2 linked regions of the Gimesia maris genome follow. Each later gene encodes a partner of the first gene's protein in a complex. Links are inferred from orthologs where the notes say so. Each region holds a gene or a part of one and is shown on either strand. Other genes may lie near its edges.

Region 1 (8,525 bases):
GCGAAGGTACTGCCCAGTACAAACGATGCAATAACCGCGGTCTGCGAAACTTTGAGGGCATCCCAGTAACGGACCGGGGTGCAGACAGAAATCAGCATCGGAAGAATGCCGATCGCCAGCAGGAGTGTGGCAGCGGAGAAGGTAATCAGATACGCCTGGAGCAGTCCAAATTTTTCAAAGGGGAGCGTGCCCATGGCATAGGAGACGATGGCAAATATTCCGATGGGCGAAACGTGGACGATCATACGATTGAGCCGCATCAAGGCGTTGACGGCGACGGACAACGGTTCCAGCAGGCGTTCGCGTTTGGGAATGCCACTGATGGCGATGCCCATGCCGATGGAAAACAGTACGACCGCAGGGACCGCGTTATTGGCGAGTGAGAAAAAGGGATTCGAGGGGATGAACAGGTCGTAGAGGCTTTCGGTCTTCGGCCCATCAATGATACTGGTACTGAAGAATGCGCCTTTCTGCCAGAAGGGAAAGGAAAGCGACATCAGGCAGACACTAAACAAGCCGATACACCAGAGAATCAGCAGCAGCACGATGACAGTCAACGCCATGTTGCGAGTCTGTCGGATTGAGATGCGGCCCAGATTTAAAATCAGTGAAAGCGTGATGTAAGGCAAAACCGTCATCTGCAGCAGACCGATAAAGACATCGCCGACCGCTTTGAGTGGCGAACATAAGTCACCAAAAAAGAGTCCACACATTATCCCCAGCACCAGACTCGTCAGAATCCAGGTGGTTAAGCCGGGCTTAAAATGTGACTGCTTGACTTTTCCCATTCGCCAGATCCTTGAGCACTCAGATATCAGCGGGTGAAATTAAACCTGTCTGACAGGAAAACTGATTCTTGCCGTGGATAATCTCTTGCCGGAAGTGTATGGTTCCCTTGAAGATACAGGTCATAACGTAATCTTCACAGTGAGTCCAGACAATCATCGAATCCCTGCGAATCTGGATTCTTAACAGAAAACCCTGTCAATCACCAGACTTATCGAATCTACATGAGCTTTTCCATTACCTCTCATAATCAGCAGTTCAGCTTTGAAACAACGCCCGAACTGTTCTCCCCCAGAGGCCTGGATCGGGGTACGGAAGCGATGCTCTCGACGGTGACGTTTGCGCCGGGCGAGCGAGTGCTGGACCTGGGCTGTGGATGTGGCGTGGTGGGAATTTTGGCAGCGAAGATCGTTGGTGCTGAAAATGTTGTGATGACCGACGTTGATGCAGACGCAGTTCGCATCTCAAAAAAAAATGCGGAACGTAATGCGGCTGCGGGAGTGACCGTTTTACAGAGCGATGGTTTTCGCGACCATCAGGAGACCGACTTCGAGTGGATTCTGTCCAACCCGCCTTACCATGAGGATTTTTCCGTCGCCAAGAATTTCATCATGAAGGGCTTCAATCGTCTGAAGATCGGCGGAAAGCTGGTGATGGTGACTCGTCGACGGCTGTGGTACCAGAAGAAACTGACCAGCATTTTCGGCGGAACCGAAGTGCACGAGATTGACGGTTACTTTGTGTTTCATGCCGAGAAACGTCGCGACAGTTATGCAGCACGGAAACGACGGAACCGGTAAATCGGGTCTGCCCTCATCTGGTGGAAATTCAGGGAACATCCTGAGAAGGACATTCCCTGAACCTCGTGAATCACATGTCTGCCATCCAGTCCTGCAGGGCACGAACCTGGGGAGTTGCATCTTCGGCGAGTGCTTCGAGCGCTTTGACAACCGCGAGACAGCCGGGGATGGTGGTCACACAGGTCACGCCGTACGAGACCGAAGCCGAACGGATTTTACCTTCGTCGGTTCGAGAACCTTTACCGCTGGGCGTATTGAAGATGAACTGGACTTCCTGGTTCGCCATCATGTCCAGCAGGTTGGGACGTCCTTCTTTCAGCTTCTTGATGGTGGCCACTTCGAGGCCTGCTTCTTTGAGGACACGTGCGGTCCCGGAGGTCGAAACAATTTTGAATCCCAGTTCGATCAACCGTCTTGCCGGTTCGATGATCATGTCTTTGTAGACATCAGCCATACTGATGAAGACGGTGCCCTCGGAAGGCAGGCTGGTACTGGCAGCGAGCTGACTTTTGGCAAATGCCATCGCGAAGCCGTCTGAGATGCCCATGACTTCGCCCGTCGAACGCATTTCAGGGCCGAGGATAATATCAACGCCAAGAAAGCGGGAGAACGGGAATACACTTTCTTTGACGGACGTATGTTTCGGTTCAGGCTCGCGTGTGATTTCCTGTTCGAGCAGCGAGACGCCTGCCATCACTTTAGCGGCGATGCGGGGCAGGGAAATTCCTGTCGCTTTGGAAACAAAGGGAGAAGTTCGGCTGGCACGGGGATTCACTTCCAGGATGTAGACTTTGTACTCATCGTCAGTCTGCTTGACGGCGAACTGGATATTCATCAGCCCTTTGACTTTGAGTTCGCGTGCCAGGGCGTGTGTCGCGCGTTTGATTTCATTGATGACCGACTCGGGGAGCGAGTGCGGCGGAAGCACACAGGCAGAGTCACCAGAATGAACGCCGGCCTCTTCGATGTGTTCCATTACGCCACCGACCAGCGTCGTAATCCCGTCTGAGATGGCGTCGACGTCAACTTCGATGGCATCTTCCAGGAAGCGATCGACGAGTACCGGATGATCGGGAGACGCATTGACGGCTTCGTTCATGTAGCGTACTAGGGATTCTTCATCGTAGCAGATTTCCATCGCGCGTCCGCCGAGCACGTAGCTGGGACGTACGAGGATGGGATAACCGATTTTGCTGGCGACGTTGCGTGCGCTTTCGGTATCCGTGGCGATGCCGTTCGGAGGCTGATGCAGTTCGAGCTTTTCGAGAATCGCCTGAAAGCGTTCCCGGTCTTCGGCCGCGTCGATCATTTCAGGACTGGTACCGATAATGTTGACGCCGGCGGCTTCCAGACCACGCGCCAGGTTGAGCGGCGTCTGTCCGCCAAATTGCACGATCACGCCATCGGGTTTCATGCGGTCGCAGATATTGAGGACGTCTTCGGTGGTCAATGGTTCGAAGAACAGATGGTCCGAAGTGTCATAGTCAGTCGAAACGGTTTCGGGATTCGAGTTGACCATGATGCTTTCGATGCCCAGTTCCTGCAGCGCGAAGGAAGCCTGACAGCAACAGTAATCGAATTCAATCCCCTGCCCGATGCGGTTCGGTCCGCCGCCCAGAATCATGATGCGGCGTTTGTGATCGGGATTGCCCGGCGTTTCGTCTTCCTGTTCGTAGGTCGAATAGAAGTATGGTGTAAAGGCTTCGAATTCGGCGGCACAGGTATCGACCTGTTTGAACGTCGCCTCAATGCCGAGCCCTTTGCGATACTGGCGGACATCCATTTCGGTCGAGTCGAGCCAGAAAGCCAGCTGTTTATCGGAGTAGCCGGACTGCTTGGCCTGTTTCATGGCGGTGTAGTCCATATCTTCCAGGCGGGAACGTGAGCGGATCTGATCTTCCAGTTCAACCAGTTGTCTGATGTGATTGAGGAACCAGGGATCAATATCACTCAGTTCGTGAATCTGCTCCGTTGTCATTCCCTGCTTGAATGCATAGCGAACGTAGAAAATCCGCTCTTCATTGGGAACCGAAAGTTTGGACTGGATCGTATCCTTGGAAGGCTGTTTGGCAGTTCCCCAGAGATCCTTCTTACCGCCACCCAGTCCGAAGTGACCAATTTCCAGGCCTCGCAGCGCTTTCTGCAGAGACTCTTTGAAAGTACGGCCGATAGACATGGTTTCGCCGACGGATTTCATCTGCACGGTCAGAACCGGGTCGGCATCTGGGAATTTTTCGAATGTCCAGCGGGGAATTTTGGTGACGACGTAGTCGATAGTTGGTTCAAAACAGGCAAACGTTTCGCGGGTGATGTCGTTTCGGATTTCATCGAGTCGATAACCGACGGCCAGCTTCGCGGCGATTTTTGCAATCGGGAATCCGGTCGCTTTGGAAGCCAGGGCACTGGAGCGACTGACGCGGGGATTCATTTCGATGATCGTCATGCGGCCCGTATCGGGATTGACGGCGAACTGAACGTTAGAGCCACCGGTTTCGACGCCGATCTCACGCATACAGGCGATAGTGGCATCGCGCATCCGCTGGTATTCTTTATCGGTGAGTGTCTGTGCCGGCGCGACGGTGATGGAATCACCGGTGTGTACGCCCATCGGATCGAAGTTTTCGATAGCGCAGATGATGACCACGTTATCGGCCTGATCGCGCATGACTTCCATCTCGTATTCTTTCCAGCCGAGAATAGATTCTTCCAGCAGGACTTCATTGACGGGAGAGAGGGCCAGACCGCTGCGGACTTTCTCTACAAACTCTTCGCGGTTGTAAGCCACGCCGCCACCAGTTCCCCCGAGGGTATAGCTGGCACGAATAATGATCGGCAGTCCGATGTCCTTCACTGCCGCATTGGCTTCCTCCATGTTGTGTACGACAGCACTGCGGGGACAGTCGAGCCCGATTTTGGTCATCGCTTCTTTAAACTGGTCACGGCTTTCTGCTTTGGCGATGACCGCTTCTTTGGCACCGATGAGTTCCACGCCCAGCTGGTCAAGGATGCCGCGACGGGCAAGATCCATCGCAGCGTTCAAGCCGGTCTGACCGCCGAGCGTCGGCAGCAGGGCATCGGGTTTTTCGATCTCGATGACTTTCTGAATATACTGCCAGGTGATCGGTTCGATATAAGTTCGATGTGCTGTTTCCGGATCGGTCATAATCGTAGCCGGATTGGAGTTTACCAGCACGACTTCATAACCATCTTCCCGCAGTGCCTTACAGGCCTGGGTTCCAGAATAGTCAAATTCACACGCCTGACCGATCACAATCGGACCGGAGCCAATGATTAAAATCTTACGAATGTCGTCTCGTCTGGGCACTTTCTCGGATCACTTTCACAGCTAATGTACACTATACTCTGGCTCGGAGACCTTTATCTGCGCAAATCTTCCCAACGTTAACAAGCACAGCAAAATAATCAAGCAAGGCAGACCAGAAAGTACCAGAACCGGCTTTGAAACGTCAGAGAACGGGAACCACTCCGATATCTACCATGCTTTACGGAAACATCCGGATGACTTTCAAGCCATCAACTCCAAATCAGACACTTTTGTACGGTAAGTATTTCGGGCCCGAATTACATTTAGCATCCAGTGCAGTGAGCTGCGGTTTTTTTTCCTTTGAGTGGTTCCTGTCAGAACAATTAAACCGAATTGATGTTTTAAGCCGTTAATAACAGACTGAAATAAACGCTTTGAATTTCTCTAAGTGGCTATATAGAAAACGCTTTTACTTAAGGAGGTATTTAATTCCTCAATTTCGTTCATCTATACAGGTTAAAACGTTCCCCTCCTTATGTATTAAGGGATTTCACGCAAATCAGACCGCAGAATGAACAGGTACTGCAATAATGTTGATCTAAGGCACATGTTGACAAAAAAAAACATAAGCTTTTTGTGAATGAAACAGCGATCTGTTTTATTTCTGAAAACTGAAACACTTCCTTGAGACAGTGTATGAGAGCACGTCTGGAATTTCGGGAAGCTTGTGATTAACTACTTCGCCAGATACATGAGTCGAAATCATGGAACTTCATCAACAAATTGACATTCTCTGGATTTTGGTCTGCAGTCTATTTGTCCTGTTTATGCAGGCTGGTTTCTGTTGTCTGGAATCTGGTCTTTCCCGCTCTAAAAACAGTATTCACGTCGCCATAAAAAATGTCGTCGACGTCAGTATTGTGGGGATCCTGTATTGGATATTCGGATTTGGCCTGATGTTTGGTACGACAACGGGTGGGTTAATCGGCACCACTCATTTCCCGTTCACGAATTCCGGTTCCGATATATTTCTATCCGCGTTTTTCCTGTTTCAACTGATGCTGTGTGTGACTGCCGCCACCATCGCTTCCGGCGCCTCAGCCGAACGGATGCGCTTTACCGCTTATCTGATTCTCTCAATCGTGCTGGGCGGGATCATCTATCCCGTGTTTGGACACTGGGCCTGGACCAGTCATTTCACCGGAAAAGCGCCCGGCTGGCTGGAGTCTTTGGGATTCCGGGATTTCAGTGGTTCGACAGTCGTCCATTCACTGGGAGCATGGGCAGCGCTGGCATCGATCATGATTATCGGACCTCGAATTGGAAAATTCGATAAACAATCCGGTTCAAAAAAATTGAAGGGGCACAATCTGACCCTCGCGACAACGGGTGTCTTTATCCTCTGGATGGGCTGGTTTGGATTTAACGGCGGAAGTGAGTTTGGTTTTACATCGCATGTACCGCAAATCTTTATTAATACTTTTCTGGCGTCTGCCTGTGGTGCCATCACAATGCTGGTGTGGCAATTCTATCAGAAGAAACAGATCGAAATCGAAAACATACTGAATGGTCTGCTGGCAGGCCTAGTCGCCAGCAGCGCCAGTTGTGATGCGGTCTCGCCTGCAGCTGCTGTGGTGATTGGAATTATCGCAGCGATCGTCATGGAAGCGGGTGTCTGGGTTCTGGAGCGTTTCCAGCTCGACGATACGATCGGCGTGATTCCCGTGCACGGTTTTGCGGGTGTCTGGGGTACTCTGGCGGTCGCATTGTTTATTCCCGCCGAGCTCCTGTCACATTCCCGATGGGAACAGTTTCTGATCCAGTTACTGGGATGTGGCGTCTGCTTCATCTGGTGTTTTTCTTTCTGCTGGGTCACTTTACGGATCATCAGTCATTTTGTTCGACTGCGTGCAACCAAAGATGAAGAAAAGCTGGGTCTGAATATGGCAGAGCATGGTGCCACTTCAGAAATGTATGACTTGTTGAATCTGATGGAACTGCATATCCAGGGAGATACCGAGCTGGGAGATGACATGGACGAATACAGCGATGTCAGCCTGATTGCAAAACAATACAACAGGGTTTCACAAGTACGGGATCTGGCTTTAAATGAACTGAAAGACCGGACGGAAAATCTGGAATTAACCCGTCGTGAACTGGAAGAAAAAGCCGAACGACTGAAACAGGCCAATACCGATGCGGAGGCTGCCTCGCGGGCGAAGAGTGAATTTCTGGCGAATATGAGTCATGAAATCCGGACGCCGATGACTGCCGTCCTGGGATACACCGATTTGCTGATTGAAGAAAGCTGGGGCCGCCCGGGCAGCATTCAGTTACTGGACGTGATTAAACGTAACGGGCATTACCTCCTGGAACTGATCAATGACATTCTCGACCTCTCCAAAATTGAATCGGGAAATCTGACGATCGAAACCATTCAATTTTCCCTGCTGGAAAAAATGAAAGAAATCCAGTCACTGATGAAAGTCAGGGCGGAACTCCGGGGATTGCACTTTAAGCTGTCATTTGAGGGTACCCTCCCGGTTGAGATTCAGAGTGATCCGACACGACTCAAACAGATTCTGATCAACCTGATTGGGAACGCGATCAAATTCTCACCCGATGGGGGAAAAGTTTCAGTGGAAACATCGTTTTTAAATTCTTCTGCTGATAATCCCCTGCTGGAATTTAAAATCAGTGACACGGGTATCGGCATGACAGCCGAGCAGATTGCCATGCTCTATCAACCGTTTGTCCAGGCGGACTCTTCCACCACGCGTAAGTTTGGTGGAACCGGCCTGGGACTGGCTATCAGCAAGCGACTGGCCGAGATGCTGGGTGGCGATCTGACGTGTGAAAGTGTGCCTGGTGAAGGTACCGTCTTCACGCTGACCATTGGCATTGGCAACCCGGAAACACTGAAGTTTCATGAAAATCCACAGGACAAATTCAGACAGATACCAGTGATCCAGCAAGATCCGGAATTGCCTGCAGGTGATTCAGAAACAATGAATCTGGGCCCCTGTACTGTCCTGCTGGCAGAAGATGGTGTTGATAACCAGCGTCTGATTTCCATGTTGCTGAAAAAAGAGAAAGCGCATGTGGTACTGGCTGAAAACGGCGACATCGCAGTCAGGCGGGCACTGAATGCCGAACAACAAGGCAAACCGTTTGATGTCATTCTGATGGATATGTCGATGCCGGTCCTGGATGGATATGGCGCCACCAGAAAACTGCGTGAACTGGGAATCGAGACTCCCATCATCGCCTTGACCGCGCATGCCATGACCGGGGATCGGCAGAAATGTATCGACGCCGGTTGCTCGGATTATGCAACCAAACCGGTCAACCGGGAGAAGCTCCGCAACATCATTCTGAAATATCGATCGCGTGCACAGGCAGAGCCGGTCACGTAAACATTCATCTCACAATGATTCAGAATTACGTCAGTTGATCGCGATTCAGTTCCAGAAACTGATCTGCCCAGTAATAACCTTCCAGCAGGCCGGTTGTATCCAGTCCCATCAGGTGATAAGCAATGTAGATGGCCTCAATGGTGGCAAGCCCGGCTGAAGGATCTGCAAACTGTTTAGAGACACGCGGGTATGCGGTCTTCCAGTCAGGCAGGCTGCGAACGGGAAGTTCCCGATAATCGGGTTCCATTTTCTCCGCCA
Region 2 (7,705 bases), 5.7 Mb from region 1 along the record:
CACAAGACAACGCTTATCGCCGGTGGTGCGCAGCGGTCAAGGGGATTATTTTCAGTAGACGGGGAAAGGGTGACTAAGTGGTCACCACTCCTTTTTTGAGGATCAGGTTGGCATACAGGGCTGATTCGCTGGTGGCAATGATGGCGTAGGCATTTCTGGCTCGATCATAGAATTCAAAGCGTTCGATTTTTTCCAGTCCCGTCTTGCGGGAGTCATGCTGTTGAATAAGATCTGCATAGGTTTTCCAGATGGGGGGTGTGGGAGTCTGGTCATCGACCGGGTGCATCACACCCGCGGGTTGTTCCACGAATGTATCGAGGGGAAAGAACTGCAGGATTGCCTCCAGGATTTCCGGAACGCCGTGCCCGTCGAGACGGATGAGTCTCTGAGCGTGGGAGTCGGCGGGGAAATTACCGTCGGCGAGGACAATGTCATCGCCGTGTCCCATTTTCATGAGAACATACATCAGATCAGGCGAGAGGAGGGGAGGGATATTTTTCAGCATGCGATTTCTCGGATTGGGTTGATTTGAGTCGTGTGGCAGACGGCTGTTTTCTGATTTTGACGCATCAAAAAACAGATTGAAACCGGTAGCAGACATTGATTTCCATTATGCAGAAATTTTAGGTCGCTGGCGAGTATGGCTTGCTGGATATGCTGTTGTGAACCCGTTATGATGGCCTGAGTTCAAGCTGTGGGCTCGACAAAGTTTTTGAACGCCGCTTTTTCTAATCGGTAGCAAATTTTCAGGAGAAAGTCTGAAAAATCAATGAAAATTCACGAATATCAGGCCAAACAGTTGTTTCGCGAAGCCGGGATTCCCGTACCTGAGGGAATTGTAGCGAAAACCGTAGACGAAGCAGTGGCCGCTTTTGAGAAACTGGATCGTCCTTTAGTGGTTGTGAAGTCACAGATTCACGCCGGTGGCCGCGGCAAAGGTCGTTTCAAAGAATACCCCGAACAGGCAGGCGTTGTGCTGGCTCGATCTGCGGAAGAAGTTCGCGAAAATGCGGAGCGGATGCTGGGCTCGACACTGGTAACAATTCAGACGGGCGAAGAAGGCAAGCAGGTCAATACACTGTTCATCGAGCAGGGACTGGATATTGCCCAGGAGCTGTACCTGGGGTGTGTCGTCGACCGTGAAGCAGGCGGCCCGGTTCTGATTCTCTCTACGGAAGGGGGAATGGAGATCGAAGTGGTGGCAGAAGAGAGCCCGGAAAAAATTCTGAGCGAGCCCTTCTCGATTCACACGGGTCTGCTCGGTTTCCAGGCACGCAAGCTGGCGTTCAAACTGGGGATGGAAGGAAAAACTGTTCGCAGTGCCGAGAAATTCCTCTGCCAGATGAGTCGCTTTTTCATCGATAATGATTGCAGCATGACCGAAATCAACCCGCTGGTGATTACCGGCGAGGGAGAACTGGTGGCGCTGGATGCCAAGGTATCATTTGACGAAAACGCGATGTTCCGACACAAGCCTCTGGAAGAACTGCGCGACCTGACAGAAGAAGAACCTGCCGAAGTAGACGCGGGCAATGCCGGGTTAAGTTACGTCAAACTGGATGGAAATATTGGTTGTCTCGTGAACGGAGCCGGTCTGGCGATGAGCACGATGGACCTGATCAAGCATCATGGCGGCGAACCAGCCAACTTCCTGGACGTAGGAGGCGGAGCGAACGTCGACCAGGTGAGCGAAGCGTTTCGCATCATCCTGGCGGATGATAACGTGAAAGCGGTTCTGGTCAATATTTTTGGCGGGATCATGAAGTGCGACACAATTGTGACCGCGCTGCTGGAAGCCTACGAGAAGGTTGGTTTCACAGTACCTCTGGTGGTGCGTCTGGAAGGGACTAACGTGGATAAGGCTCGCGAGATGCTGGCCGGAAGCGGTCGGGATATTATCTCAGCAACAGACCTGACCGATGCCGCCCAGAAAGTGGTCGCCACTTTGAGTTCATAGGACCGACTGCGGCCTGTTGAGTGATCAGCGGGCCGCGATCATTTGACGTGGTTGTTTTGTAAAAAGCGATCTTTGCCTTCATTCAAACACATATTTCCCGCAAGGGTGACAGATTATGAGTATTTTAGTTACTGAAAAGACACGCGTCATTTGCCAGGGGATCACTGGTAAGTCGGGGCTGTTTCACAGCCAGCAATGTCGCGAATATGGAACTCCCCTGGTGGGCGGAGTGACTCCTGGAAAAGGTGGGACCGAGGTTGATGGTTTTCCTGTTTTCAATACGGTTGAAGAAGCGGTTGAAAAGACCGGTGCCAACACCAGTCTGGTCTTCGTACCACCACCATTCTGTGGTGAAGCGATTATGGAAGCCGCCGATGCCGGCATGGAACTGATCATCGCGATCACCGAAGGCGTGCCCGTCTTCGACATGGTCCGTGTGATGGAATATCTGAAAGGCAAAAAGAGCCGCCTGATTGGCCCGAACTGTCCTGGCGTGATTACTCCGGGGATTGCCAAGATCGGGATCATGCCTGGTTACATTCATACGCCCGGCTCTGTGGGACTGATCAGTAAGAGTGGAACACTGACCTACGAAGCGGCCTGGCAGCTGGGTAATATTGGCCTGGGACAGAGTACTGCGGTTGGCATTGGTGGTGACCCAATTATCGGGACGACCTTTATTGATCTGCTGGAGCTGTTCGAAAACGATCCTGCAACGGAATCGATCATGTTGATTGGTGAAATTGGTGGAACGGCTGAAATTGAAGCAGCTGAATACATCAAGGAACATGTCACCAAACCAGTGGCTGGTTTCATTGCCGGCAAAACAGCGCCTCCCGGAAAACGGATGGGACACGCAGGCGCGATCATCAGTGGTGGCAGCGGAACCGCAGATGAAAAGATTGCCGCTCTGGAAGCAGCCGGTGTCGTCGTGGCGGAAAGTCCAGCCGACATGGGTACCGCGATGAAGCGTGCGATTGAAGCTGCAAAATAAGCTGCTTTCAACTGAGAGTCAAAAAGAAAAAGGCCATCCCCAATTCAGGATGGCCTTTTTTTATGGTTTCAAATTTGTGAAGAGCCGAGATTATTTCTCGTCGTCTGCACAGACCCAGTCACCTAAAGCGGTGCCGTATTCGATCAACTCTTCAGGCTTGAAGTAGATTTTGATTTCGCGGGTCGCTGCTTCGGGACCGTCGCTGCCATGCACCAGATTCATCTGGCGGCTGATGCCATAATCGCCGCGGATGGTTCCGGGGGCGGATTCACGACCATTGGTGGAACCCATCATCGAGCGGACGACGGTGATCGCTTCGGGGCCTTCCGCGACAATTGCGACGACAGGACCGGCGGTGATAAATTCTTCGAGCAGAGGATAGAATGGCTTCTCCACATGTTCTGCATAATGTTCTGCCGCTAATTCTTTGGTAACCTGCAGCAGTTTTAGGCCGACGATTTTCAGTCCCTTGTTTTCGAAGCGGGTCAGAATCGTACCGGCCAGGCGGCGCTGGATGGCATCGGGTTTAATCAGAATCAGAGTTCGTTCGAGGGCCATGTGGGGTTCTTTCTATCTTGTCAATTGTCTGTAAAAAAGTGCGGGGGCAGATTCTGTTCCCGTCGGTCATGTATATCGGAATCTTGAAATTCAGTATTTTGTCTACTCGATCAGTTGAGGATGAACGGATCTCCCACGCCTGATTGAAGTGAATTGAAATGAAATTCAGCGATCATTTCAACCCTGATTCTTTTGAATCACAGGGGCAATCAGGAAGAAACGCGTGCCTGGCTGATGCTTTCAAAAAACTGCTGGAACAGATAATGGCTGTCGTGCGGGCCGGCGGAGGCTTCGGGATGGTACTGGACGCTGAAAGCCGGGTGAGTTTTATGGCGTAATCCGGCGACGGTATTGTCATTCATATTGATATGAGTGATTTCTACATCGTCGGGTTTCGTTTCAGGGTCGATGGCAAAACCGTGGTTCTGCGAGGTAATTTCGACCTGGCCGGTGGCGTGATTGATAACGGGCTGGTTGGCACCACGATGACCGAATTTCAGTTTGAAAGTCTTGCATCCACAAGCCAGGCCCAGCAGCTGATGGCCGAGACAGATGCCGAAAATCGGGACCTGACCTAGCAGTTCGCGGATGGTATCGATGGCATAGGTCAGCGGTTCCGGGTCTCCGGGACCATTTGAAAGAAAGACGCCATCAGGATTGAGTTCCATGACTTCCGCTGCGGTGCAGTTTCCGGGGAGTACCGTGACTTTGCAGCCCAGTTGTTTCAGGTGACGCGGAATATTCCACTTCATGCCATAATCAATGGCGACGATGTGGTAGGCGCTTTCGGCAGCCAGATCTTCTTCGGAAAGCGTCGCGATATTTTTACCTGAGAAGGAATGAGTAGAACTGCTGTGGGCCAGTGGATGCAGGGCTTCATTCCATTCAGACGCCGCTTCAGGGATGACTTTGCTGACCAGATCCTGCCCGACAAGTTGCGGGCTGCTTTGGGCTTTTTTAACGAGCGATTCATCATCGAGATCTGTTGTTGAAAGCACGCCGGTCATAGCCCCGCTGGTGCGGATTTTTCGAACCAGGGCGCGGGTATCGATACCTTGCAGTCCGATGACGCCGGCCGCTTTGAGGTATTCATCCAGTGTCTGTGTAGACCGATAATTGCTGGGGATTTCGCAGAGTTCGCGAACGATGAAACCCTGTAACGAGATGCCTCCGGATTCGACATCTTCGGGGACGATCCCGTAATTCCCGATCTGCGGATAGGTCATCGTGACGATCTGGCCGCAATAGGAAGGGTCAGTCAGGATTTCCTGGTAACCGGTCATGCTCGTGTTGAACACAACTTCACCGTGGACTTCTCCGTCTGCACCAAAGGCCGTCCCTGTGAACACACTACCATCGGCAAGGGCTAATTTCGCTGTTTTCTGCATTGTTTGTACTGATCTCAGGACATGGAAAAAATCTGGTTAAATCTGTTATGTTCTATCAAAGATGGGCGCAAATAAAAAGAGACCGACTGTCTAAGGTCGGTCTCTTCGTTGGATTTTTCAGATTTGAGACTGATACAGGGATCAGCTCTGATTTTGTGTCAGTGTGAAATGATCGATCCGAATGATATTTTCCTCGGGATCATTAAAGCTGTTGAAAAGTTCTCCCATAATGGAATGGAAGTGTTCACGGCAGATGGAATAGAAATTGTGTTTTCCATCTCGTCGTGCTTCGATCAGTCCCGCATCCCGCAACAGTGCAAGGTGGTGGCTGACAGCAGGTTGACTCTGATTGAGGCGTTCACATAGCGCCGTTACGAATAACTCTTCTTCCTGGGCCAGGTAAAGCATAATTCGCAGTCGTGTCTCGTCAGACAGCAACTTAAAGACCTTCACCAGATTCTTTTCAAGATGATCTGGCAGAGTGGGAAAACGCTGTGTCGTTCCTTCTTGGGGCGGATCCACAAGGTTTGTGGCCATATTACTAGTTTCCTTTTTTAAATTCATGCAAAAAAGCTCATTTTCAACCGTCGTTCGTTTTCAACGACCGGCCTGTGGGGCATAATCTGTTCGTTCCGCTCACAAGTCAAGTGGGGGAATGAATCGCAAAAAAACAAGCAGCCAATCGCTGGCCATACCAACTTTACAACATTGTGGCCCTAAATCGCCTGTAATACATGGCGCGCAGATCTAAGCTGAATTACTTACTCAACTACTTGTATTATTTGCCAGACAGGCGAAAGATGTGATATGAGGGAGTCGCTTTGCGGTCCAGATGATCGCCAAGAACGCTCCCTTAATTCGATGGCAATTATGGTAGTGCCGTACCCGATCGTCAACTAGTATTTATCCAGTTTATCTAATTATTCGCGAAAAAACATGCGATTTGTCTGCTTAAGTGTTTTTTAAATATGGAGTTATGACGTGTCTGTATCTTCGTTCTGTAATCTCACCGGTAAGAAAGTTCTGGTCACCGGTTCTTCAAGTGGGATCGGAAAAGCGATCGCAATTGAGCTGGCTCAGGCGGGGGCGGACGTGCTGATTCATTATCGGAAATCAAAAGAAGCAGCGGAAACGGTTGCCAGCCAGCTGCAGAAACTGGGGCGGAAATCGAAGACATTATCTGCAGATCTTGCCTGTCTCGAGAATTATGAATCTTTCCTGAATCAGGCTTTTCAGACCTGGGGCCAACTGGACATCTGGGTGAATAATGCCGGGGTCGATTTATTAACCGGCAGTGAAGCGAAGCTGGATTATGGTCAGAAACTGGAAAAGCTGCTCGATGTGGATGTACGCGGAACCGTACTATTATCCCGGGCTGTGGGAGAACGTATGCAACAGCAGGGGAGTGGCTGTATTCTGAATATTGGTTGGGATCAGTCAGACCGGGGCATGGAAGGAGCCAGTGGAGAATTATTTTCCACCAGTAAGAATGCCATTATGGGTTTCAGTCGGTCCCTGGCAGTATCGCTGGCTCCCCAGGTACGCGTGAACTGTATCGCACCGGGGTGGATTCTGACTGCCTGGGGGGAAAACGCCAGTGACGTCTGGCAGGAACGCGTCAAACGGGAGACCCCAATGCAATGCTGGGGGACGCCGGAAGATATCGCGAAGATGGCCCGCTTTCTCTGCAGTGATGAGGCGGCTTATATTACCGGCCAGGTAATCAACGTCAACGGGGGAGCTGTCCGTTAAACCGGGACTCAGTCTGACGAACGATTCGAACCTGCTTCCGGCAGCAGATAGGCAATCAGGTCCCGGAATTCCTGAAGAGTCATCTGGTCTGCCAGGCCGTTGGGCATGATCGAAGTTTTAGAAGGGACCATCTCTTCAATCTCACTGATTTTGAATGAGATCACATTACCCTTTGAATTGTAGATGGAGCGTTCTTTGTTATTGTGCTTGTGGTAGATGCCAGATGCGGATTTTCCATCGATGGTGACAATCGTGAGGGGTAGAAATCCTGGATCGATGTCTTTGCTGGGATTGATAATCGCTTCGACCAGCTGTTCCCTGTTCAGGGCGATTCTACCGTTCGAACGGATGAGTCCTGGTCCTACCTGTTGACCGCGGCCATCGATCTGATGACAACGGAAACAGCCGGGACCTTTGGGGTGAAAAAAGAGCCGCTGGCCGGCCTGGGAGTCCGCGGGGCCTGCGAGCGTCTGCATCCATGCTGCGAGCTGATCTCTGGTGGGGCGTTTTTCATTCAGCTGTCGTGTAAAGATCCTTTCCACGGCAGCCGCTTTGTCTGCATCAGCAACTGCGAGCTGTTGAAGTCTCGTACGTTGTACTCCGGTCAAGGTAGCGCCGGACAGGGTTCGCAAGGCTTCATTGCTGACGATTGGGTTTTTATTCTGTGCTAATTTCAGCAGAGGCTCGATATTTTTTGCGAAAGAAGAGTCGAGACCAATGAGGGCTTCTGCACGCAGATTGGCATCCGTCGCTTCGTCGTTTGCGAGTTGTAACAGTTTTTCCCTGACAGAATCGGATTTGAGTTCGCGCAGGGTGCGGACGGTTTCGGTTTGCAGACCGGGATCTTCCGATTTCAGGAATTCAGTGAGTTTCGCTTCGCTCAAGGCGGGATCATTTGCAGGCAGAAACAAGAGGATCTGTTGCAGTACCGCTGGGGATGTCTCGGGGAGCTCGAGCAATTGTGCTGCCTGCTGGCGTGCCTGGGATTTGCTGACCCACCAGTCGCCGGTTTTGCCTCGCGTCCAGTCTTTCATCACTCCATCCAGTTGAGCGATG

The links.
Region 2: the proteins of carB (region 1) and carA are in contact, whole or in part, in a solved structure (PDB 1KEE), measured with the Escherichia coli proteins. The link is inferred for Gimesia maris from one-to-one orthologs.

The regions. Positions count from the first base shown.
Region 1 is NZ_CP042910.1:7,416,804-7,425,328, forward strand. Bases 1,457-5,247 are described here. They hold carB (carbamoyl-phosphate synthase large subunit), read right to left. Parts: upstream 4,912-5,247; coding sequence 1,657-4,911; downstream 1,457-1,656. Other genes in these bases: GmarT_RS27685 (class I SAM-dependent methyltransferase), read left to right, coding at 1,457-1,586. Outside these bases: GmarT_RS27680 (cation:dicarboxylate symporter family transporter), read right to left, coding at 1-788; more of GmarT_RS27685, read left to right, coding at 1,011-1,456; amt (ammonium transporter), read left to right, coding at 5,616-8,267; GmarT_RS27700 (DTW domain-containing protein), read right to left, coding at 8,293-8,525. UniProt on the Escherichia coli protein: Large subunit of the glutamine-dependent carbamoyl phosphate synthetase (CPSase).
Region 2 is NZ_CP042910.1:1,685,047-1,692,751, forward strand. Bases 2,809-5,779 are described here. They hold carA (glutamine-hydrolyzing carbamoyl-phosphate synthase small subunit), read right to left. Parts: upstream 4,898-5,779; coding sequence 3,719-4,897; downstream 2,809-3,718. Other genes in these bases: sucD (succinate--CoA ligase subunit alpha), read left to right, coding at 2,809-2,951; ndk (nucleoside-diphosphate kinase), read right to left, coding at 3,042-3,509; GmarT_RS06415 (ArsR/SmtB family transcription factor), read right to left, coding at 5,039-5,434. In the rest of the region: GmarT_RS06390 (RbsD/FucU family protein), read right to left, coding at 74-505; sucC (ADP-forming succinate--CoA ligase subunit beta), read left to right, coding at 770-1,957; more of sucD, read left to right, coding at 2,073-2,808; GmarT_RS06420 (SDR family NAD(P)-dependent oxidoreductase), read left to right, coding at 5,879-6,649; GmarT_RS06425 (PVC-type heme-binding CxxCH protein), read right to left, coding at 6,658-7,705. UniProt on the Escherichia coli protein: Small subunit of the glutamine-dependent carbamoyl phosphate synthetase (CPSase).